Linked DNA regions of Roseisolibacter agri. Each later gene encodes a partner of the first gene's protein in a complex. Links are inferred from orthologs where the notes say so. Each region holds a gene or a part of one and is shown on either strand. Other genes may lie near its edges.

Region 1 (16,237 bases):
CATCTCCAAGATCAACGCGCTCACCGGCGAGACGATCGCGACGCTCGAGAAGTCGGCCATCTACCCCGCCAAGCACTTCATCACCAACCGCCCCAGCCTGGAGCGCGCGGTGAAGGCGATCCGCGCGGAGCTCGAGGAGCGCCTCGCGGTGATGCGCAACGAGGGGAAGCTGCTGGAGGCGCAGCGGCTGGAGCAGCGCACGAACTTCGACATCGAGATGATGCTCGAGATCGGGACGTGTGCGGGCATCGAGAACTACTCGCGCCACCTCTCGGGCCGCGAGGGCGGCGAGCGCCCGGCGTGCCTCTTCGACTACTTCCCCGAGGACTTCCTCGTGGTGGTGGACGAGAGCCACGTCACGCTGCCGCAGATCCGCGGCATGTACAACGGCGACCGCGCGCGCAAGCTGACGCTCGTCGACTACGGCTTCCGGCTGCCGAGCGCGCTCGACAACCGCCCGCTGATCTTCGACGAGTTCCTGGCGCTGACGCCGCGCATGGTCGCCGTGTCGGCGACGCCGGGTGAGCTGGAGCTCGAGCTGTCCGAGGGCGTCGTCGTCGAGCAGGTGATCCGCCCGACGGGGCTCATCGACCCCGAGATCGAGATCCGCCCGGTGAAGGGCCAGGTCGACGACCTGCTGAACGAGATCCGCATCCGCGAGCGGCGCGGCGAGCGCGTGCTGGTCACGACGCTCACCAAGCGCATGTCCGAGGACCTCACCGACTACCTGCAGCAGGTCGGCGTGCGCGTGAAGTACATGCACTCCGACATCGACGCGATTGAGCGCGTCGAGATCGTGCGCGGGCTGCGGCTGGGCGAGTTCGACGTGCTGGTGGGCATCAACCTGCTGCGCGAGGGGCTCGACATGCCCGAGGTGTCGCTGGTGGCCATCCTCGACGCGGACCAGGAGGGCTTCCTGCGCAGCGACCGCTCGCTGATCCAGACCGTGGGCCGCGCCGCCCGCAACGTGAACGGCCGCGCGATCTTCTACGCGGACCGCGTCACCGGCTCGATGCAGCGCTGCCTCGACGAGACGGCGCGGCGCCGCGAGACGCAGATGCGGCACAACGAGGAGCACGGCATCACGCCCTTCACCGTGGCGAAGAGCATCGAGCACGTGCGCTTCGTGACGCGCGTGGCCGACGCCCGCGAGGAGCGCGAGGAGGAGCAGGACGAGAAGGGCCGCGGCCGCGGCGGCAAGAAGAAGGCGGCCGCGAAGGTGGCGGAGCGCGCGCCGGGCTACGACACGAAGGATCCGGCCACCCTCATCGCGGAGCTGGAGGCGGAGATGAAGGAGGCCGCGAAGGCGCTCGACTTCGAGCAGGCGGCGCGCCTGCGCGACCAGCTGTTCGAGGTGAAGGCGCGCATGGGCGGCGCGTCGGCGGCGGCCGGCGGCAGCCGCGGCGGCGGGCTGGCCTCGCTGCGCGCGGAGCGCTGACGTGGACGCCGGGTTCACGTCGCCGAGCGGGCATCACGGCCCGCGCGTGCCGCCGCTGGCGGGGCGCAGCCGGCTCGCGCTGACGCGCGACGAGCTGGACGCGTGGGGCGTGCGCTTCGGGCGCGCGGCCCACGCGCCGATGGTCGTCACGCTCGCGGGCGACCTCGGGGCGGGGAAGACCACGCTCGTGCAGGCGATCTGCCGCGGCTACGGCGTGACGGGTGAGGTCACGAGCCCGACGTACGCGCTGGTGCACGAGTACGCGTCGCCGCGCGGGCCCGTCTACCACCTCGATCTCTATCGTCTGGAAGACGTGCGCGACCTCGAGAACATCGGGTGGGACGACGTGATGGGCGCGCACGCGCTGGTGCTGGTGGAGTGGCCGGAGCGCGCGGGCGACCGCCTGCCCGGACACGTCCCGCTCGACCTCGAGCACCTGCCGGGCGACGCGTCGCGGCGCCTGCTGCTCGCCGGGTGACGCGCATGTCCCGGTCGAATCGCCCGGACGACGCGATCCTCGCGCTCGACGCGAGCACCGCCGCCGCGAGCGTCGCGGTGCTGCGCGCCGGCGTGGTGGTGGCCGAGCGGACGGCGGCCATGCGTGGCGCCGACGAGGAGCGGCTGATGCCCGCGGTCGCGGCCGCGCTGGACGACGCGGGCGTGCCGGCCGGCGCGTTGGCCGCGATCGTGTGCGGCGGCGGCCCGGGGAGCTTCACCAGCCTGCGCATCGCGGGCGCCATCGCCAAGGGGCTGGCGACGGTGTGGGACTGCGCGCTGGTGGCCGCGCCGTCGCTCGCGCTCGCGGCCGCGTCGACCGCGCCCCACGACGGCCGCTGGCTCGTGACGCTCGACGCGATGCGCGGCGAGCGGTACGCGGCGCTCGTGACGCTGGAGGCGTCGGGGCACGCGCCGCGCGTCGTCGGCTACGACTTCCTCGGTGTGCACGGGGGCGACGCGGTCGACGGACTCGTCGCGACGCATCATGCGCGTGGGGTGCTCGACGCGAACGCGGCGACCGCCACGGCGCGCGGCGTCGCGGGCTTCGCGCTCGCGCTCGACGAGCGCCGCGTGGGCGACGCGGCGGCGCTCGCCCTCGCGCCGGTGGATCTCGCCCTCTGGGAGCCGGACTACGGCCGCAAGGCGGAGGCGCAGGTGAAGTGGGAGGCGCAGCACGGGCGCGCGCTGCCGGCGGACGCCGTGGGCGCGCTGCTGCCGTGAGCGCGATGCGCGACCTCGCCGCGCGCGACGCGTCGGCGCCGACGGTCCGCCTGCGGCGCGCGACCCTGGCCGACGTGGACGCGATCGCCGCGATCGAGCGGCTCGCGTTCAGCGATCCGTGGTCGCGCGACTCGTTCGCGACGCTGGCGCGGAACGGGGACGTCTTCTTCCTCGTCGCGGATGCGGGCAGCGCGCCCGGCGCGAGCGCGCCCGTGGGCTACCTGGTCGCATGGTACGTGCTGGACGAGGGCGAGGTGGCGAACATCGCGGTCGCGCCGTCGGCGCGCGGCACGGGCGTCGGCGCGCGCCTCCTGGACGCCGCGCTGGCCGAGGGACGCCGGCGCGGCGTCGGGCACATGTTCCTGGAGGTGCGCGAGTCGAACGCGGTCGCGCGGCGGCTCTACGCGTCGCGCGGCTTCATCGAGCTCGGGCGGCGGAAGCGATACTACCGCGAGCCCGTGGAGGACGCGCTGGTGCTGCGCTGCGAGCTGGCGGCGCCGCGCGGGCAGGACACGGCCGGGGGCGTCGAACGGACCCGGCGTGCGTAGATTGGATGCGGGCCTGGCGACGAGACGCCGGTACCGTGCGCTGTACGAGGTGCTGTACGAGGTCGGACCTTACTCAACCGGGAGGATATCGTGAGCAGAAGCTTGAACAAGGTGACGTTGATCGGAAACCTCGGCAGCGATCCTGAGGTGCGTGCCACGCCCGGCGGGAACCGCGTGGCCCAGTTCTCCCTTGCCACCAGCCGCACCTGGAACGACCAGAGCGGCACGAAGCAGGAGAAGACGGAGTGGCACCGCTGCGTCGTCTGGAACACGAAGGGCTCGCAGCTGGCCGACATCGTCGAGCGCTACGTGAAGAAGGGCGACAAGATCTACGTCGAGGGGCGCATCGAGTACCGCCAGTGGCAGGACAAGGACGGCCAGACGCGCTACTCCACCGAGATCAACGTGCGTGAGCTGATCCTCCTCGGCGGGCGCCGTGAAGGGGGGGACATGGACGGCGGCGAGAGCTACTCGGCGCCGCGCCGCCAGGCCGCGCCCGCGCCGCAGCGTGCCGCCACGGGCAACGCGCGTCCGGCCGCCGCGGGCGCCGGCGCCGGAGGCGCAGCGGGGAACGACGACTTCGAGGACTTCCCGGGCGCGCTCGAGGACGAGGACGACGACCTGCCGTTCTGAGTCCACACGTCGTCCGCATGCGAAGCGGGGCACACCGGATTCCGGTGTGCCCCGCTTCGCATCGTGCCGGTAGTGCCGCAGGCCGTGCCTCAGGCGCCTACCGGTGTAGCGTACGCGCCCACCCGAGCGCGATGCCCGCCGTCAGCTTGCTCCGGTGCTGCTCGCCGGGCGCGGTGAGCCGCGTCGCCGCGTCGCGCACGAGCATCGCGTGCACCGACGGCGTGATCGTCGTCGCGCCCGTCGTCCACGTCGCCGCCGCCGACAGGTCGACGTGCGTCAGGCCGCGCGCCGCGAAGTACGCCGTCTGCGTGCCGGCCGCGTCCGGGCCCTGGCCGAGGTTCACGCCGACGACGCTGCCGAGCGCGATCGAGAGACGCTCGCCGGCGGGCACGACGTGGCGGAGCGCGCCCTCGACGTAGGTGCCGCGCACCTGGCCGACGTCGTGATACGCGGCGAGCGACGGCGCGAGCGCGCCGCCGAAGGCGAGCTTCGCATAGAGCTCCGCCGTGTTGTACGCGGCCGCGATCCCGTTGGCGTGCGGATAGACGTAGCCCGCGACGCCGAGCGTCGCCGAGGCGATGCCGACGGGGCGCGCGTACTCGGTCCACAGCGACGTCGCCGTCACGAGCGTGCCCGACTCCGCGCCCAGCACGCTGATGTCGCGCGCGCCATCGTACGCACGCGGCTCCACGTTGAGCGCGGCGCCCGCGACGACCGTCCCGCGGCCGGCGGTCAACGTGACGTACGCGTCGGGCTGGATGACGGGACGATTGGTGAACGTCACGCCGCGCCAGACGTAGGCGCTGGCGACGGCGACGTCGGCGTTCAGCACCGACTGCGCGTGGGACACGGCGGGCAACACGCCCGCGAGGATGCCGAGGGCGAACGGCGCGCGCAGGAACACGGTCGGACGAGGACGCACGGATCGGGAGGGCGATGGGAACGGAAGCGGAAGGGCGCATCTCGCACGCCGCCATCTGCAGAGGCTCGGACGCCGCACACGCGCGCTTGACCACTCCTCGCCTCGCGTTTTCGTCACGATTCGCGTCGCGCGCGTGATGACAGCAGGCTCACGAAGGCGTCATGCGAATGTCATCGTCGGGATGCGGTGCGGACCTCAAGACGCATCAGGCGCGGGACGAGAATCGAGTCTGACGGCGGCGCGCGTGCCACACAGCGGTGCGCGCGCCACATCGCGCGGCGCGCAGCAGCGCCACGCACCGGTACCACGCTTCTCCACCGATCATGTCCTGGATCTCGAGCCGCGGCGCGCGCGCCGCGGCCACGTCCCGCCGGAGCCTCTCCGCGCGACTCCTCGTCCCGATCTGCGGCGTGACCGCAGCCGCCCTGGTGACGCTCGTCGCCACCGTCGCCACGCGCACCGCCGCGCAGAGCGAGCGGCAGGCGACGGCCAACGTGCAGGCGATCGCGGAGCAGTACGCGGAGAAGCTCGGCAAGGAGCTCGGCACGGCGATGACGACCGCGCGCATCCTCGGGCAGTCGCTCGAGGCGTCGCGGGCCGCTGGCGCGGCGAGCCGTGCGACCGCCGACTCGACGATCCATCGCATGCTCGCGAGCAACCCGTCGATCCTCGGCCTGTGGACGGGCTGGGAGCCGAACGCGTTCGACGGGCGCGACTCGTCGTTCGCGGGCACGCCGACGAGCGACGCGACGGGGCGTTACGTCCCGTACTTCAACCGCGGGTCGGGCGGCATCGTGCGCGAGGCGCTCGTCGACTACGACAAGGCGGGCGCGGGCGACTACTACCAGGTGCCGAAGAACACCGGGAAGGAGGCGGTCGTCGAGCCGTACGTGTACGCGGTCGCCGGGACGCCGACGCTGATCACGAGCCTCGCGGTTCCCGTCAAGGTGGACGGGCGCATCGCGGGCGTCGCCGGCGTCGACATCGCGCTCGCCGAGGTGCAGCGCACGGTGGCCGCGATCCATCCGTTCGAACAGGGGCGCGCCGCGCTCGTCTCGGGGGGCGGCAAGCTGCTCGCGCACCGCGACACCGCGCTGCTCGGCAAGGACGTGACGTCGGCGTTCTCCGACAGCGCGACGCTCGCGGCGGCGCGCGACGGCCGCCTGCACGTGGGCACCGCGACCGATCCCTCGGGCGAGCCGATCGTGCAGGTGGCGGTGCCCATCAGCGTGGCGCCGGACGCCGCGCCGTGGTCGCTCGTGCTCACGGTCCCGCGCGCTGCCATCCTGCGCGAGGCGACCGCGCTGCGCGACCTCATCATCCTGCTCGGCGGCGCCACGCTGCTGCTGCTCGCCGGCGTCGTGACGTACCTCGTGCGCAAGGTGACGCGCCCGCTCGTGGCGCTGGCGGCGACGGCCGAGCGCGTGCGCACCGAGGCGATCGCGGGCCTCGGCGCGACGGGCGCGGCGATGGCGCGCGGCGACCTCTCGCAGCCTGCGGTCGTAGACATCGCGGCGCTGTCGGTCGACTCGGAGGACGAGGTGGGCGTGCTGACGCGGGCGATCAACGGCATCGTCGCGCAGACGGCCGAGACGACGACGGCGTTCGCGGCCGCGGCGGCGGCGGTGCGCGGCGTGGCCGACGAGACGCGCGCGCTGATCGAGGCCGCGCAGCGCGGCGACCTCGCGCGCCGTGGCGACGAGGCGCGCTTCGAGGGCGCGTATCGGGAGCTGGTCGGTGGCGTCAACGCGCTGCTGGCGGCCGTCGTGACGCCCATCGGCGAGGCGAGCGCGGTGCTGGAGCGCGTCGCGCGGCGCGACGTCGCGGCGCGCATGACGGGACGCTACGACGGCGACTTCGCGAGCATCCAGCGCGCGCTCAACACGGCCACGGAGAACCTCGACGCGGCGCTCTCCGAAGTGCGCACGTCCGCCGAGCAGGTGGCGGCGGCGGGCGGGCAGATCGCGTCGGGCAGCCAGGCGCTCGCGTCCGGCGCGTCGGAGCAGGCGGCCAGCCTGGAGGAGGTCGCGGCGAGCCTGCAGGAGGTGGCGGCGATGGCGCGCACGAGCGCCGACAACGCGGTGCAGGCGCGCGCGATGGCGGCGCAGGCGCGCGAGAGCGCGCAGACGGGCGTCGCGCGCATGGAGCGGCTCACCGGCGCGATGGACGAGATCAAGCACGCCAGCGGCGAGACCGCGAAGATCATCCGCACGATCGAGGAGATCGCGTTCCAGACCAACCTGCTCGCGCTCAACGCCGCGGTCGAAGCCGCGCGCGCCGGCGACGTGGGCCGCGGCTTCGCGGTCGTCGCGGAGGAGGTCCGTGCGCTGGCCCTGCGCAGCGCCGAGGCGGCGAAGAGCACCGCGACGCTCATCGCGCAGGGCGTGCAGAGCGCGGAGCGCGGCGTGGCGCTGAACGCGGACGTGCTGGAGAGCCTGCAGGCGATCCACACGCAGATCGACGGCGTCTCGGCGATGGTCGGCGAGATCTCCGCCGCGAGCGAGCAGCAGGCCGACGGCGTCGAGCAGCTGAACCACGCCGTGGACCAGATGAACGGGGTGACGCAGCAGGTCGCGGCGAGCGCTGAGGAGTCGGCGAGCGGCGCGGAGGAGCTGGCGGGGCAGGCCGCGACGCTGCACTCGGTGGTGGCGCAGTTCCAGCTGACCGAGCAGGCTCGCGTCGCGCGTGGGCCCGCCCGCGCATCGCGCGGTCGCGGTATGGCCGCGGCGCGCTGAGCGACGCACGATCCCGCATGCAGCGAGGGCCGCGGCGCATGCGCCGCGGCCCTCGTGTCGTCCCCCCGCGTCGCGTCACGGCAGGTCGATGCCGCAGCTCCACTCGTAGACGCCGCTCAGGCGGATGTCGATCTGCGCCGTGCGCTGGTTGCGACGGAAGCGCGTGCGCTCGGGCTTCATAGCGGCCATCGGGCCGGTGAGCCAGCGGATCTCGCCCGTGGCCGCCTCGTACGCGTAGCGCCCCGTGCCGCCGTTGTCGAGGCGACGGTAGGTGCCGTCCGCGCGGAGCGTGAGCGAGCCCTTGGGATCGGAGACCATTCGCCGATAGGCGCCGGCGCCGCTCCAGTAGTCGTAGGTGCACGCGTAGCTGCCCAGCACGAGCGCACCGCCCCAGGCGGGAGTGGCCGGCGTTGCGGGGGCCGCGGGCGCGGGAGCCGGTGCGGCCGGTGCGGCGGGTGCCACCGGCGCGGCGGCGGGACGGACGGGCGGCGCCGCGGGTGCGGCAGCCGGCACCGGGGCGGCGGCGGGAGCGGTCGGCGTGGCGGGCGCGGGGCGGAACAGCGCCTCCATCCGCTCGCGCAGCTCGGGACGCTCGGCGAAGCGCGCGCCCAGCCGACGGCCGACCTCGGGGTCGAGCTTCAGCGCTCGCGTCACGACCGCCCGGGCGCTGTCGGCCCGCCCCTGTCCGGCGAGCGACGCGCCGAGGAGGAAGTGCGCGACCGCGCTGCGCGGCTCCAGGAGCGCCGCGCGCTCGAAGTAGCTCTGCGCCAGCGCCGGCTGGGAAGGCGAGGACTTGAAGAGGTAGCCGCAGCCGTAGAAGACGAGGTTCGCGGCGGAGAGCATGGGCGGCGTCGGCCCGTCGGGGTCGCAGCCGCCGAGGTCCTGGGCACGTGCGGCCGCGGGGAGCGTGGCGACGGCGAGCGCGACGAGGGCGGTGCGGAGGGCGGGGCGTGGAGCTGTGGGCACGTCCGGGTGGGGTGAAGGGCAGGTCACGCGGGTCCGCTGGGGAAACGAGGCGGGCGCGGCGTGCGTCACGGATGGGACGTCGGCCGTCGGCGCGCGGTGCCGGCGCCCGCCCGTGGCCGGTTAGATTCCGCCGCCGCAACGCCGGCCGGGCCCTCGCGGGCCCCGTCCGGCGGCCTCCCTCACCGTCATCCGCGCACCATGGCCAAGAAGGCGCTCGTCACCGGCGGAGCCGGGTTCATCGGCTCGCACGTCGCCGACCTGTTCGTCGCCGAAGGGTACGCCGTCACCGTCGTCGACAACCTGTCGAGCGGGCGGCGCGAGAACCTGAACCCCGCGGTGACGTTCGTGGAGGGCGACATCGGCGCCTCCGAGACGGCGGCGCTGGTGCGCACGGGCGGCTTCGACGTCGTGTGCCACCTCGCCGCGCAGATCGACGTGCGCAAGAGCGTCACCGATCCGCGCTTCGACGCGACGCAGAACGTCCTCGGCTCCCTCAACGTGCTGGAGGCGGCGCGGCAGGCGAAGGCGGAGGGCGGCCGCGCGCCGCGCGTCGTGTTCGCGAGCACCGGCGGCGCGCTGTACGGCGACTTCGTGCAGCCGCCCGCACGCGAGACGGATCCCAAGGATCCCGAGTCGCCGTACGGCATCGCGAAGCTGAGCGTCGAGTACTACATGGCGTACTACGCGCGCCAGCACGGCATGGAGTGCGTCGCGCTGCGCTTCGCCAACGTCTATGGCCCGCGACAGGACCCGCACGGCGAGGCCGGCGTGGTGGCGATCTTCTGCAACCGCATCCTCGACGGCCGCGCGATGACGACGTTCGGCACCGGCGAGCAGACGCGCGACTACGTGTTCGTGAAGGACGTCGCGCGCGCGAACTTCCTCGCCGCGACCACCGCGCTGCCCCCCGTCGGCCCGCTGGACGCGCGCGCGTTCAACGTCGGCACGGGCATCGAGACGAGCGTCAACCGCCTGGCCGAGCTGCTGCAGCAGGCGGCGAACAGCCACACGCCCGTCGAGCGCGCGCCCGCGCGCGCCGGTGAGCTGCAGCGCAGTGCGCTCGTGGTCGACAAGGCCCGCGAGCAGCTCGGGTGGACGCCGCAGGTCTCGCTCGCCGACGGCCTCGCCGAGACGTACCGCTTCTTCGCCGAGCGTCGCGTGCGTTCCGCGGGAGCGACGGCGTGAGGGTGAGGTCCGTGATGCGCACGATGACGACCACGTCGCTGCTGGCGCTCGCGAGCATGACGGCGAGTGCCGGCGCCGGCGCGCAGGAGACGCCGGCGCTCGGCGGCGGCAGCGCCGCGGCGTCGAGCGGCGTGCCGAGCAGCGCCTACGAGCTGGTGGTCGCCGGCTCCACCGAGACGAAGGTCGTGCTCGTGCTGCTGCTCGTGCTCTCGCTCGTGAGCTGGGGCATCATGCTCGCGAAGTTCCGCGAGTTCGGGCGCGTGGAGAAGGCGGGCCGCCAGTTCGTGCGCGAGTTCGAGCACGCGGGCTCGCTGACCGAGGCCGAGCGCGTCGCGGGCCGCGCGAGCGCGAGCCCGTTCGTCGACGTCTTCCGCCGCGCGATGCTCTTCCTCTCGGAGACCCGGCCCGCGCTGCCGGGCAGCTCGGATCGTGGCGCGCGCCTGAGCGCGTCGCAGGTGGAGGCGCTGCGCCTCGTGCTCGACGCCGAGAGCGACGGTGGCAGCGACCGCCTCGGCCGCTTCGTCTCCTGGCTCGCGACCATCGGCTCGGTGAGCCCGCTCATCGGGCTGCTCGGCACGGTGCTCGGCGTCATCTCGGCGTTCACGGGCATCGCGCAGAAGGGCTCGGGCAACATCGCCGCGGTCGCGCCGGGCGTGGCCGAGGCGCTGGTGGCGACGGCGGCCGCGCTGACGGTGGCCATTCCCGCGGTGTTCGGGTACAACGCCCTGGCGAACCGACTGAACCGCATCCAGGGAGAGCTGGACGGCTTCGGGTCCGAGCTGATCGCGCTGCTCGTGCGCGAGGACCGCATCTGAGCCGCGCCGACCGGGAGACCGCACCGTGAGCCGCCGTCGTCGCGAGCGCTTCGCGCTCAACGCCGAGATCAACGTCGTGTCGCTGATCGACGTGATGATGCTGCTGATGGTGATCTTCATGATCACCGCGCCGATGATGCAGGGGGGCGTCGACATCGCGCTTCCCACGGCGAAGGCGCGCCCGCTGGAGGCGAAGCGCAGCCTGTCGGTCTCCGTGACGCGCGACGGCCGCATCTTCGTCGACGAGACGCCGCTGTCGCTCGCGGAGTTCGAGGGGAGCTTCCGCACGCTGGCGGAGCAGAAGGGGAGCGCGGGCGGCGTGTACCTGCGCGCCGATGCGGGCGTGCCGTACGGTACGGTGGTGCGCGTGCTGGGCGTGATGCGCGCGAGCGGGGTGGGCGACGTGGGCCTCGTCGCGGAGCCCGAGGCGACGCCGTGACACGGGCGACCGGCGGCGCGGCCGCCGGCGGCGAGCCGGCGGTGGTGGGGCGCTACGTGCCGCGCCCGTCGGCGCGCGCGCGCGCCAAGTCGACGCGGCTGGGCGGCCCGATCGCCTTCTCGGCGGTGGTGCACGCGGCGGTCATCGCGGCGCTGGTGATCGTGCGCCCGGCGCCGCTGCCGCCGCTGCCGCCCGTGTATCGCGTGGACCTGGTGGCGGCGCCGCCGGGCCCGCGCGCGGAGGGGATCGTCCCGCCGACGCCCGCGCCGCCGACGCCGCCCGCGCCCGAGCCGCCGGCCCCGAAGCCCGCGCCCCCGCGCGCCGCCGAGCCGACGCCGAAGGAGATGCCCGCGCCCAAGGCCACGCCCGAGCCGAGCCGGAAGCCGCCGCCGGCGCGCGCGACGCCGAACCCGGCGCCGGCCAAGCCCGCGCCCGCGAAGCCCGACGCGGCGAAGCCGACGACGCCCGCGAAGCCGGCCACGCCGCCACGCGCGGGCGGTGGCCCCGAGGGCGGGCGCGGCACGGACGTCGCGAACGTCAGCATCCGCGGGCTCGAATTCCCGTTCCCTGGGTACCTGCAGAACATCGTCCGGCAGGTGGCGCTGCGGTTCACGCCGCCCGGCGGCGGCGGCGCGCTGACCGCGGACCTCGCGTTCCTCATCCATCGCGACGGGTCCGTGTCCAACGTCCGCATCGTGCGGCGGTCGGGGAACTACGCCTTCGACCTCGAGGCGCAGGGCGCGATCGAGGCGGTGGGCGCGGCGAAGGCGTTCGGGCCGCTGCCCGAGGGTTTCCGCGACGACGTGCTGCCCGTGACCTTCAGCTTCGACCCGCGCGTCATCCGCTGACGCGCGCGCTTCCCAACATCGCCTCGTGACGCCCTCCCGCATCGCCCGCCCTCTGGGCGCGCCCCTGGCGCTCGCCGCCGCCCTCCTCGCCGCCCCGACGCTCGCCGCGCCGCTCCGCGCGCAGGACTCGACGGCCGGCGTCAGCGTCCGCCTGATGTACGAGTCGGGCACGCGACCCGGCGTCGTCGTGCTCCCCGTGAAGGGGACGGCGGGCGACTCGATCCGCGCGATCCTGGAGCGCGACTGGGACTTCGGCGACCGCGTCACCGTCGTCACCGGATCCGCGGGCGACGCGCTGGCGACGGGCACGTCGATCAACTGGGACCTCGCGAAGCGGCTCGGCGCCGCGGCGGTGGTGCAGCCGACGGTGAACGCGCAGGGCGCGCTGCACCTGGCGGTGCACGACGTGGCGCGACGGCAGCTGCTCGCGGTGCGCGACTTCGCGCTCGCCGGGCAGCCGCTGAGCGGCGAGTGGCGGCAGAGCGTGCACCTGGCCGCCGACGAGGTGGAGCGGTGGCTGACGGGCGTGCGCGGCATCGCGTCGTCGCGCATCGCGTTCATCCGCGACCGCCGCGTGTGGATCGTCGACAGCGACGGCGAGAACGCGCGCGCGATCTCGGACCGCGGCGCGCTCTCGCCGGCGTGGCACCCGAGCGGCCGCAGCGTCGTGCACAGCGTGCTGACGGACCGCGGCTATCAGCAGATCGTGGTGCGCGACATCGGCGGCGGGCAGCGCGTGGTCGCGCAGGGCGGGGTGACCAACATCACGCCGACCGTGTCGCCCGACGGCGAGACCGTCGTCTATGCGAACGGGCAGGAGCGCGGCGTGGACCTGTTCGCGGTGCCGTTCACGGGCGGGAGCCCGCGGCGCATCACGATCGGGCGCGGCACCGACAACATGTCGCCCAGCTTCAGCCCGGACGGGCGGCGCCTGGTGTTCACCTCGGGCCGTTCCGGCCACCCGGAGGTGTATATTACCGACGCCGATGGGACGAACGCCGAGCTGCTGACGCAGTTCGCGTACGGCGAGCAGAGCTACCGGTCCGACCCGGACTGGTCGCCGGACGGACGCCTGGTGGCGTTCCAGTCGCTCATCGGCGGGGTGTTCCAGGTGATGACCATCGGGTTGCGCGACAAGGGAGTGAAGCAGCTCACGGCCGAGGGACGGAACGAAGCGCCGTCCTGGGCTCCCGACTCGCGCCACGTGGTGGTGACCTCCACGCGGACCGGGCAGCAGCAGCTGTTCGTGCTCGACGTGGAGACCCGGCGCGCGCGGCAGCTGACCCGAGGGGGCGGCGGCGCGCGCATGGGGGCCTGGTCGCCCTGGCTGGCCTCCGCGGCATCCGCCCGGCCCTGAAGCGACGGGGGCCGGCGCGCCGTCCCATCCGCAGCAGACCACCCGCGGTCCTCACCGGAGACTTCTCGACATGCCCATCGCTCGTCGCGCCCAGTTCGCCCGTGCCACCGTCCTGTTCACCATCGCCGGGCTGACGCTCGCGGCGTGCCGCAAGAAGCCGGCGGCCGCCCCCGCGCCCGCGCCGACGACGCGTGTGAACCAGGACAGCATCGACGCCGCCCGCCGGGCGCAGGAGGAGCGTGACCGCGCCGCCCGCGACGCCGCCGCGCGCGACTCGGCCGCCCGCGCCCAGGCCCGCCTCGACAGCATCGTGAACGCGGCGCGCGCGACGCTCAACGCTCCGGTGTACTTCGACTACGACGCGGCCGACCTGCGCGACGACGCGCGCGGCGTGCTCGAGGCCAAGCTGCCGATCCTGACGGCGAACTCGGGTCTCCGCATCCGCATCGCCGGTCACACCGACAGCCGCGGCTCCGACGAGTACAACCTCGCGCTCGGCCAGCGCCGCGCGTCGGCGGTGAAGGACTGGCTGACGGGCCGCGGCATCGACGGCGGTCGCATCGAGATCGTCAGCTTCGGCGAGGAGCGCCCGGGCTGCACCGAGGAGGCCGAGTCGTGCTGGTCGCAGAACCGTCGCGCCGAGTTCGAGGTGACGGCGGGCGGCGAGCGCCTCACGGTTCCGGGCGGGGCCCAGTGAGCATGCGCCACGCGCGCCGACTCGCCGTCGTCGCGGCCCTGCCGCTGACGACGGCCGCCTGCTTCGCCACGCGTGCCGACGTGCGCGTGCTGCAGCAGGACATCGCGACCGTGCGCAGCGAGACGGCGCGGGCGGATTCGGCGCGCGTGGCGCAGCTGGACCGCGTCACGTCGCAGCTCGGCGCGGTGAACGACTCGCTCCGCGCCATGTCGTCGCGTGCCGCCCGCTTCCAGGGCGACGCGCGCGACGCGCTGCGCGGGCTCGGCGAGCAGCTGATCCAGGTGCAGGAGCTCACCGGCCAGAGTCAGCGGCGCCTGCAGGAGCTGCGCGCCTCGATGGAGCAGCGTGCGGAGACGGCGCCACCCGCGGGCGGCGCGCCGGTCGCCGCGGTCGACTCCACTGGCGGCCCGGGGCCGAACCAGCTGTACGAGATCTCGCTCGACCAGTTCCGCCGCGGCAGCTTCGCGACGGCGCGCACGGGGTTCCTCGATCTCCTGCGCCGCTTCCCGACCGCCGACGTCGCGGCCGACGCGCAGTTCTACGTCGCCGAGTCGTACGCGAGCGAGCGCAACGCGGCGGCGGCCGACAGCGCGTACCAGGCCGTGGTGACGCGCTACCCGCAGTCGCCGCGCGCGGCGACCGCGCTCTACAAGCGCGCGCGCGCCCGGCAGGCCGCCGGCCGCCGCACCGAGGCGCGCCCGCTGTTCGAGGAGCTCGTGCGTCGCTTCCCGCGCTCGGACGAGGCGGAGCTGGCGCGCGAGGCCCTGCGCGAGACGACGCGTCCCTCGGGGACGCGCGACCGATCCTGAGCCACACGGGCGCGCCCGCGCGCCGCGCCCTGCCGCACCCGCGATGACCTCGCCGATCAAGAGCGCCGCGGCCGAGATGCCGTTCCTCGACCACCTCGAGGAGCTGCGGTGGCGCCTCGTGTGGTCGCTCGCGGCGTTCTGCGTCGCGCTCGTGGTCGCGTTCGCGATCGTGTCGCAGTTCGACATCATCAAGTGGCTCGAGGCGCCGGTGCTGCCGTTCCTCGGCGGGCGCAAGCTGGTGTACACGAACCCGGCCGATCCCTTCGGCATCGTCCTGAACGCGTCGTTCGCGCTCGGGCTGCTGCTCGCGTCGCCGGTGATCGGCTACCAGCTGTGGGCGTTCCTCTCGCCGGCGCTCTACAAGCACGAGAAGCGCATCATCATCCCGGTGCTCGCGGGCGGCGTGGGGCTGTTCCTGGCCGGCGCCGCGCTCGCGTTCTTCGTCGTGCTGCCGTTCACGCTGCAGTTCCTGCTCTCGTTCCAGAGCTCGGCGATCGAGCCGATGCTGACGGTGAGCGGGTACTTCGACTTCGCCATCGGGATGGCGGTGGCGTTCGGCATCGTGTTCGAGCTGCCGATCGTGATCCTCGCGCTGACGGCGCTCGGGATCCTCACGCCGGCGTTCCTGAACAAGTACCGCCGGCACGCGATCGTGCTCTGCATCGTCGGCGCGGCCTTCGTGACGCCGGGCGCGGACCCGACCTCGCTGTTCGCGCTGGCGATCCCGCTCTACTTCCTGTTCGAGCTGAGCGTCGTGCTGTCGACGGTGATCTACCGCCAGCGGGTGCGCCGTGAGGCGCGCCGCGCGGCGCTGGAGGAGGCGGAGACGGCCGCGGCGATGGTACGGCCGCTCGACGCGGACGCCGGCCCGGTGCGCCTCGACCAGGGCGGGATCGCGTGAGCGCGGGCGTCAGGACGCCGATGCGACGCGCGCTCGCGGCGTGCGGGATCGCGCTCGCCGCGCTGGCCGCGGCGGCCGGCGCGCAGCCGCCGGGGCTTCCGGGCGGCGTCCGCCTGCCGAACATCGGGGGCGGCGCGCAGCAGCCCACGCGGCGCCCCGGCAGCGACTCGGCGCTGGTCAAGTTCCTCGATCCCGACTCCACGCTGACCGCGCTGCTCGCGCGCCCCGGCTTCACCGCCACGCGCTACCAGGGCGACACGGTGCGCTTCCAGGCGGAGCGCCGGCTGCTCGTGCTGGAGGGGAAGCCCGCCGCCGTCGAACGCGAGGGTACGCTGCTCGTCGGCAGCCACGTCGAGTACGACGACTCGACGCAGGTCATCGTGGCGCGCCCGGACTCGGTGCGCGGCGACACGGTCTTCCTTCGCGACCCGTCGCAGGCGGACGTCTCGGTGCGCGGCCGCATCGTCTACTACGTGGCCGAGAAGCGCGGCACGATCGAGCAGTTCCAGACGGCGGTCACCGAGGGCGAGACCTGGTTCGTGTCGGGCGAGCGCGGCGCGCTCGTGAGCGACTCGATCATCGAGGGGCGCCGCTACGTCTTCGCGCGCGACGGCTCGGTGACGAGCTGCAGCGAGACCGTGCCGCATTACCACTTCGAGGCGCGCGACATCAAGATGGTGACGCGCAACCTGCTCGTCGTGCGGCCGGCCGTGCTGTACATCGCCG
Region 2 (7,581 bases), on another replicon or contig:
GCTCGAGCTGCGGCTTGGCCGCGTTGCGCACGAGCCCAGCGCCCGCGGTCGCGCGCAGCAGCGGCACGCGCCGCGGTGCGCCTTCCGGCGTCTCGACGCCCGCGCGCAGCGACGCGGCCCAGAACGCGGGATCGCGCGTCTCGACCGCGTAGCCCACGAACTCGCGCTCCGCCACGCGGCCATCGCCGAGCGGGGTCGCGCGCGCGCGCAGCACCGCGTCGCACCCCTTCGCGAACGTCGAGATGCCCGTCGAGAGGTCCGCCTCCAGCACGACGAGCGGCGGCAGTCGCCAGCGCCCCGCGACGCCGAGCAGGAATCCGCCGCCGCTCGAGCGACCGCCGGCGCCGCAGCGCGCGCTGAACGCGTCGGGCATCGCGCCGACGCCGGCGCTCACGTCCCACGCGAGCCGCTGCGCGGCGAGCGGGCGGGCGGTCGCCACCAGCGCGACGGCGATCGCCAGTCGCGCGGCGCGCCTCATCGCGCGCCGACGGGGATATCGAGGCCCAGGCGCACGAACGTGGAGGTCGCGCCCTCGTGCAGCGTGCGCGTGCTGCGGTCCTCGGGATTCCGCATCGAGATCGTCGCCTCGGCGACGTCCACGCGCGACCACCAGCGATCGAGCTCCAGCGCCACGCGCGCACGCCGGCCGCCGTAGGCGAGGCCGCCGGCGAGCGTCGCGAACGGCTGGCGCACCTCGGTCATGTAGCCGCCGCCGGTCGCGAGGCGCACGAACGGGCCGCCCGTGCCCAGCCGGCGCTCGACGCCGACGCGCGCGAGGCCGCTCACGAACGCGTCGGCCGCGAGGGCGCGCGGGCCGAGGCTGCGGGCCCGGCACCGGTCGCTGCCGGGCGACACGGGCACGCACACGAGCAGCAGGTCGCTGCCGCGCACGAAGGACGTCTGCAGCTGCAGCGCACCCTCCAGCATCACGGCGCGCCACAGCTGCCGCCGCGCGCCCACGAGGCCGAGCACCGCGGCATGGTCGTCGTGGATCGACGGCGCCGCGAAGGCCGAGCCGCCGCCGGCCGAGAGCACGAGCGTCACGCGCGGCACGTCGGCGGTGGCGGGCGCCTGCGCCAGCGCAGCCGCCGGCACGAGCGCGAGCGTGACGAGCATGCGCGTGACGAGCGCGCCCGCCCACGAGCGGTGCATGGTCATCGCGCTCAGGTCTTGGACCAGTCGCCCTCGGTGCGCGACGCGGCCGGTCCACAACCGCAGTCGTGGCCGCAGCCCGCGTCCCGCTTCGGACGCAGCGTGCTCCACGCGCGGCGACCCACGAACAGCAGCGCCACCGCGACGATCGCGATGACGATCAGCGTCTGCATCTCCATCAGCCCCATCCCAGCAGGCGGCCGCCCTGGTACACGACCAGCGCCGCCACGTAGGCGAGTCCCAGCATGTAGGCGAACTGCACGCCGGCCCACTTCCAGCCGGTGCGGCCGCCGCCCGTCTCGCGCACCGTCACGGCCATGGTGCTCATGCACATCAGCGCGTAGACGTAGAACACCATCAGCCCGATCGCCACCAGCGGCGTGTATGCTGCGCGGCCGGTCCGCGGATCGCGCTCGGCGCGCAGCTTCTCGCGCAGCGCCGCCGCGTCGTCCTGCTCCGTGTCGCCGACGCCATAGATCGTGCCCATCGTGCTGACGAACACCTCGCGCGCCGCGAAGCTGGCGGCGATCGACACGCCGATCTTCCAGTCGTAGCCGAGCGGGCGCACCGCCGGCTCCATCGCGTGGCCGATGCGGCCGAGGAAGGAGCGCTCCAGCTGCTGCTCCTGCTGCGCGGCCTCGGGCAGCGACGCGTCGGGCGTCGTCTTCGGGTAGGTCGCGAGCGCCCAGAGCACGATCGACAGCGCGAGGATCACCGTGCCCGCGCGGCGCACGAACATCAGCGCGCGTCCGTACACGCCGATCAGCAGGCTCTTCGCGCTCGGCAGCCGGTACGCGGGGAGCTCCAGGATCATCGGGCGCGCGGGGCCGCGCAGCAGCGTGCGCTTGAACACCGCCGCGACGCCCAGCGCGGTGACGGTGCCCAGGAAGTACATGCCGAGCATCGTCACGCCCTGCAGCGTCATCGCGCCGCCGAGCAGCGCGACCGGCGGCACGAACGCGCCGATCAGCAGCGCGTAGATCGGCAGCCGCGCCGAGCAGCTCATGAGCGGCACGACCATGATCGTCGCGAGGCGGTCCTTCGGGTTCTCGACCGTGCGCGCGGCCATGATGCCCGGCACCGCGCACGCGTAGCCCGAGAGCATCGGGATGAAGCTCTTGCCGTGCAGCCCCACGCGGCGCATCAGCCCGTCCATCAGGAACGCGGCGCGCGCCATGTAGCCGCTGTCCTCGAGGATGCCGATGAACAGGAAGAGCATCGCGATCTGCGGCAGGAACACCAGCACGCCGCCCACGCCCGCGAACACGCCGTCCACGACGAGCGAGCGCAGGTCGCCCGGCGGCAGCGCGTCGCCGACGCGCGCGCCCATCCACCCCACCACGCCCTCGATCGCGTCCATCAGCGGCGTCGCCCAGGTGAAGATCGCCTGGAAGACGAGCGCCATCAGCGTCACGAACAGCAGCGGGCCCCACACGCGGTGCAGCGCCACGCTGTCAATGCGGTGCGTCGCGGTGCGGCCGCGCGGCGCGGCGCGCGTGAGGCTGCGCGCCAGCACGCCCGCGATCCAGCCGTAGCGCAGCTCCGCCTCCAGCCGCTCGGGCACGAGGCCGGCCGTCGTCAGCACGTCGCGCGCCCGCGCCAGCAACGGCGCCGCGTCGGGCACGTCGGCGAGGTGCGCCTCGGGGTGCGCGACGCCCAGCAGGCGCAGCGCCTCCATGCGCGCGGCGGAGCGGGGCAGCCCCGCGTCCTCCAGCCGCGCCGCGAGCGGCGCCAGCGCCTCCTCGGCCGCCGGCGGCAGCGCGAAGCGCCGCTCGGCCGGCGGGAAGCCTGGGGCGGCGGCGATCGCGCGCTTGAGCGCGTCCACGCCCTCGCCGCGCTTCGCGACCGTGGGGATGACCGTGACGCCCAGCTCGTGGATCAGCTCCGGGACGTCGATCGTCACGCCCGCGGCGACGGCGGCGTCGATCTGGTTCAGCGCGACGACGACCGGCAGGCCGAGCTCCAGCACCTGGCCCGCGAGGAAGAGGTTGCGCTCCAGGTGCTGCGCGTCGATCACGACGACCACGACGTCCGGGAGCGGGACGTCCTTCCCGCGGCCGATCAGCACCTCGAGGGCGATCGCCTCGTCGGGGGAGCCGGCGGAGAGCGAGTAGCTGCCGGGGAGGTCGAGGACCGCGACGCGGCGGCCGTCGTCGGTGCGGTAGCTCCCCTCGTGACGCTCGACGGTGACGCCGGCGAAGTTGCCGACCTTCTGCCGCAGCCCGGTGAGGGCGTTGAAGAGCGTCGTCTTCCCCGTGTTCGGGTTCCCGATGAGGGCGACGCGGAGCGGGCGCGCGTCGTGGATCGGGGCCGCGGGGGCCGTGCTGCCGGGGGTCCTCGCGTCGAGTCCGCCCGCCGTGACGGGCGGGGAGGCCACCGTCAGCCCGCGTGCGGCTGGACGGTGATGCCGGCCGTCAGCGCGGGGCCGAGGGCGATGCGCGTGCCGCGCACGTCGAGCAGCATGGCGTGGCGGGCGTCGACGACGTCCACCTGCGTTCCCTCGCTGAAGCCGAGCGCGCGGAGGCGGCAGGCGTCGGCGTGGCCGCAGCAGAGCGCGAGCACCGTGGCGCGGGCGCCGGGGCCGCAGGCGGCCAGCGGGCAGGACGCGGGCGGCGTGATCGCGCGGGCGGCCGTCGTCGCAGATCCCGTGGCGGACGCGTCGCTCTCGGGCGCGGACACGACGGTCAGCGCGCGCGACGGACGCGGACGGCGGGCGAAGAGGCTCAGCACGCGGATCGGGACGGAGCGACGGAAGCGGGACGCGTGTTGAGAACGGTTCTCATTCGCGCCCTCGTAATCTGACATGGGGCCGCAATCACGTCAATCGCATTCGGGATTGCGGACGAGGGGCCGCCGGATGGAGTCAGCAGGCGGTCAGCGAGGCAGCAGCCGTGCCTCCAGCCCCGCCTTCACGCGCGGCCACTCGTCGGACAGCACGCTGAAGAACACCGTGTCCCGCGTCCGCCCCAGGTCGGTCACCGTGTGCCGCCGGAGCGTCCCCTCCTCGACCGCGCCGAGCCGGAGGATCGCCGCCCGCGACCGATCGTTGATCGCGTCCGTCTTCAGCTCCACGCGCTGGCACAGCAGCGACTCGAAGGCGTGCGTCATCAGGAGGAGCTTGGCCTCCGTGTTGATCGCCGTGCGCTGCCAGGGCGGCGCGATCCACGTCCACCCGATCTCGATGCGGCGGTGCGTGGGCGCCCAGTTGGCGAGGCGCGTGCTCCCGACCACGCGTCCCGTCGCGACCTCGACCTGCGCATAGGGAAACGCCGTCCCCGCGTCGCGGTCCGCGAGCGCCGCCTCGACGTAGCGGCGCATGTCCGCGGGCGTGGCGACGTACGACACGGTGATGCGCCACAGCTCCGGGTCGAGCCCGACCTCGCACAGCCCCGGCACGTGCGCCAGCGAGAGCGGCTCCAGCCGCACGTGCCGACCCGCGAGCACGGGGACGTGGACCGCGGCGCCGGGCATGCCGTCCCGCGACGTCAGGCCGCCGCGGCGGTCGCGTGGATGCCGGGCGCGCCGGGACGCGGCGTGCGGCGCGCGACCATCACGATCACGCCCACCAGCGCGATGGCGATCGCGATCACCTGCGCGGTCGTCAGCCCGAACGTCAGCTGGTCGTCCTTGGCGCGGAAGAACTCGACGATGAACCGCTCGATCCCCGCCAGCACGCAGTACAGCCCGAACAGCCACCCCTCGGCGTGCTCGTGGTCGCGGAAGCGCCAGAGGATGAGGAACATCACGAAGCCCATCGCCGTCTCGTACAGCTGCGTCGGGTGCACGGCGATCACCTGGTTCGGCGGCGTGCCCGGCGCGAGCGGGATGCCGAACAGGTCCTGCATGTTGGCCGCGGTCGACGGCGGCGCGCCGTTCGGGAAGGTGAACGCGAGCGGCCCGTTCCACGGCCGGCCGTAGTCGTCGCCGACGGCGAAGCACCCCGTGCGTCCCACCGCGTAGCCGCCCGCGATCGCGATGCCCGCGACGTCCGCGTAGCGCGCGAAGCTCAGCTTCTTCCGCTTGATGGTGAGCCAGCAGAGCGCCACGGAGCCCATGAAGCCGCCCCAGAACACGAAGCCGCCGCGGCTGAAGATCGCGCCCGGGTCGCCGGTGAGCACGACGTAGTACAGCTTCGCGCCGATCAGGAAGCCGAGCAGCGCCGCGAAGACGATGTCGGGCGTGGTCTGCGCGTAGAGGTCGTGGCCGCGCCGTGTCAGCTCGCGCATCGTGACGATCTGCGACAGCCCGAACGCCGCGAGCACTGCGAGCCCGAAGCCGGTGAGCTGCAGCGGGCCGATGTCGAGGGAGAACGGCGCGTGGACGAACGGAGCGGCGAGATTCATGGAGTGGGCGTCGGGGATGCGGAAAAGATAGGCGGGGCGCCGGCGGGGGGTCAGCCGGACGCGGCGCCCGCGCGCCACTCGGCGCGTCCGGTGCGGCGCTCGTCCACGAGCCCGGGCATCGGCAGCGTCGCGTACGCGTTGAGCGACAGGTCGGCGGTCTCGCCGCGCTCCAGGCGGAAGAGCCCCGCGCGCGCGATCATGGCGGCATTGTCGGTGGCGAGGCGCGGCGTGGGCGCGAACACCGTCGCGCCGCGCGGCTCCAGCCGGCGGCGCATCGCGGCCACCAGCGCGCCGTTGCACGCCACGCCGCCGCCCAGCACCACGCGCCGGCGGTCGAACGCGCGCGCGGCGCGGTACGTCTTCTCCACCAGCGTCTCGATCAGCGCGTCCTGGAAGCCGCGCGCGAGGTGCGGCCGCTCGGCGTCCAGCGCGTCGGCCCCCTCCGCCTCGGCACGGCGCACGGCGTGCAGCACCGCGGTCTTCAACCCGCTGAACGAGACGTCGTAGTAATCGGCGTCGGCGGGCGTCTGGTTGGCGCGCACCATCGGCCGCGCGAAGCGGTGGCGGTCGGGCGTGCCGGTGCGCGCCAGCCGCTCGATGTGGCGGCCGCCAGGGTAGGGAAGGCCGAGCAGCTTCGCGACCTTGTCGAACGCCTCGCCCGCGGCGTCGTCGCGCGTCGCGCCCAGCAGCCGGTAGTCGCCCCACGCCGCCACGTCCAGCAGCAGCGTGTGCCCGCCCGACACCAGCAGCGCCGTGAACGGCGGCGTGGCGTCCGCGTGCTCCAGCGCGGTCGCGAAGAGGTGGCCCTCCATGTGGTGCGCGCCGACGAGCGGCACGCCCGCGGCGTGCGCCAGCGCCTTGCCGTAGCTCACGCCCACCAGCAGCGCGCCCACGAGCCCGGGCGCGTGCGTCACCGCGACCGCGTCCAGGTCGCGCACGCCCACGCCCGCGTCGTCGAGCGCGCGGCGTACGACGGGCACGACGCTCGTGAGGTGCGCGCGGCTCGCCAGCTCGGGCACCACGCCGCCGAACAGGCGGTGCACGTCCTGCGACAGGATCACGAGCGAGCGCAGCGCGACGTCGTCACGATGCCCCTCCACCACCGCGGCCGACGTCTCGTCGCACGACGTCTCGATGCCGAGCACGCGCAGCGTCTTCACGGCGCGCTCACCGCGTGGTCTCCGCGCTCACCGTGCGCGCGGTCTCCGCTTCCGTCACCACGTGCGTCGCGCGCTCCAGCTGCACGGCGAGCCAGAGCAGCGCCGCGAGCCCGATCGCGAGCAGCATCGCCGTGCCGCGGCCGAGCGCCCACGTCTCGGCGCGGCGCTCGTCGTCGCGGTCGGTCGCGCGGCGGTCGGCGCCACGTCCCGGCATCGTCAGCGCGTTCCGGCCGTCGTCGCCGCGCCGGCCGCCGGCGCGCCCGCCTCGTCCAGGAGCCGCGCGATCAGCGCGCGGTTCTCGGGCGAGTTCCAGTCCTGCGCGTACGCCTTCTTGCGCACCGTGCCGTCGGCGCCGATGACGAAGTTCTCGGGCACGCCGGTGGTCGCGTACTGCTTCTGGATGGCGCCCGCGGGATCGTGCAGCACGTCGAAGGTGAGCCCGAACTCCTGCACGAAGTCGCGCACCTTCTGCTCGGCGCCCGCGTCGTCGATGCTGACGGCGACGACGCGGAAGCCGCGCGGCGAGAAGTCGCGGTGCAGCGCCTGCAGGCTGGGCATCTCCTGGCGGCAGGGCGGGCACCACGTCGCCCAGATGTTCACGAGCACGACGCGGCCCTTGTAGTCGTCGAGCGTGCGCGGCTTCGCCGGCGTGTCGAGCGTGACCGCGGCGAAGCGCGGCGCCTCGCTGCCCACCTCGACGTGATAGAGCTCGTCCTTCAGCAGGTGCGTGGCGGCCCACAGCCCCAGCGCCAGCGCGGCGATGACGCCGAGGACGAGGGTCCACTGCGCGCGCGCGGTCATGCGGTCTCCAGGCTGGCGTTGCGCAGCGCCGCGATCTCGGCGCGCGGGTCGGCGGCGGCGAAGATCGCGTTGCCGGCGACGAAGGTGTCGGCGCCCGCGCGGCGGCAGCGGAGGATCGTGTCGCG

The links.
Region 2: the proteins of tsaE (region 1) and tsaD are in contact, whole or in part, in a crystal structure (PDB 6N9A), measured with the Thermotoga maritima proteins. The link is inferred for Roseisolibacter agri from one-to-one orthologs. Residues at the interface, in WP_004082108.1 of Thermotoga maritima: Leu37, Gly38, Lys46, Lys57, Val59, Lys60, Ser61, Thr63, Phe64, Thr65, Leu66, Met67, Val69, Pro71, Tyr82, Arg83, Leu84, Asp86, Asp88, Phe89, Asp93, Ile128, Asp130, Glu131, Arg134; in WP_004082750.1 of Thermotoga maritima: Cys10, Asp11, Arg49, His50, Leu82, Gly84, Gly135, Gly136, Glu154, Thr155, Leu156, Asp157, Asp158, Ser159, Glu162, Asp165, Lys166, Arg169, Leu170, Tyr175, Lys213, Thr214, Leu217, Tyr218, Gln221, Arg222, Asn324.

The regions. Positions count from the first base shown.
Region 1 is NZ_BRXS01000006.1:399,504-415,740, reverse strand. Bases 302-3,177 are described here. They hold tsaE (tRNA (adenosine(37)-N6)-threonylcarbamoyltransferase complex ATPase subunit type 1 TsaE), read left to right. Parts: upstream 302-1,439; coding sequence 1,440-1,916; downstream 1,917-3,177. Other genes in these bases: rimI (ribosomal protein S18-alanine N-acetyltransferase), read left to right, coding at 2,662-3,177; tsaB (tRNA (adenosine(37)-N6)-threonylcarbamoyltransferase complex dimerization subunit type 1 TsaB), read left to right, coding at 1,922-2,656; uvrB (excinuclease ABC subunit UvrB), read left to right, coding at 302-1,438. Also shown: more of uvrB, read left to right, coding at 1-301; more of rimI, read left to right, coding at 3,178-3,204; rosag_RS20210 (single-stranded DNA-binding protein), read left to right, coding at 3,295-3,837; rosag_RS20205 (TorF family putative porin), read right to left, coding at 3,935-4,759; rosag_RS20200 (methyl-accepting chemotaxis protein), read left to right, coding at 5,170-7,494; rosag_RS20195 (hypothetical protein), read right to left, coding at 7,570-8,460; rosag_RS20190 (NAD-dependent epimerase/dehydratase family protein), read left to right, coding at 8,659-9,645; rosag_RS20185 (MotA/TolQ/ExbB proton channel family protein), read left to right, coding at 9,660-10,460; rosag_RS20180 (ExbD/TolR family protein), read left to right, coding at 10,486-10,899; rosag_RS20175 (TonB family protein), read left to right, coding at 10,896-11,747; rosag_RS20170 (hypothetical protein), read left to right, coding at 11,773-13,104; rosag_RS20165 (OmpA family protein), read left to right, coding at 13,175-13,801; rosag_RS20160 (tetratricopeptide repeat protein), read left to right, coding at 13,804-14,610; twin-arginine translocase subunit TatC, read left to right, coding at 14,654-15,511; rosag_RS20150 (putative LPS assembly protein LptD), read left to right, coding at 15,532-16,237. UniProt on the Escherichia coli protein: Required for the formation of a threonylcarbamoyl group on adenosine at position 37 (t(6)A37) in tRNAs that read codons beginning with adenine.
Region 2 is NZ_BRXS01000010.1:12,143-19,723, reverse strand. Bases 4,597-7,581 are described here. They hold tsaD (tRNA (adenosine(37)-N6)-threonylcarbamoyltransferase complex transferase subunit TsaD), read right to left. Parts: upstream 6,647-7,581; coding sequence 5,546-6,646; downstream 4,597-5,545. Other genes in these bases: rpe (ribulose-phosphate 3-epimerase), read right to left, coding at 7,453-7,581; rosag_RS24435 (TlpA disulfide reductase family protein), read right to left, coding at 6,872-7,456; rosag_RS24440 (hypothetical protein), read right to left, coding at 6,663-6,869; lgt (prolipoprotein diacylglyceryl transferase), read right to left, coding at 4,638-5,495; rosag_RS24455 (GNAT family N-acetyltransferase), read right to left, coding at 4,597-4,623. Outside these bases: rosag_RS24480 (hypothetical protein), read right to left, coding at 1-478; rosag_RS24475 (hypothetical protein), read right to left, coding at 475-1,158; rosag_RS24470 (FeoB-associated Cys-rich membrane protein), read right to left, coding at 1,164-1,331; feoB (ferrous iron transport protein B), read right to left, coding at 1,331-3,529; rosag_RS24460 (FeoA family protein), read right to left, coding at 3,532-3,882; more of rosag_RS24455, read right to left, coding at 4,027-4,596.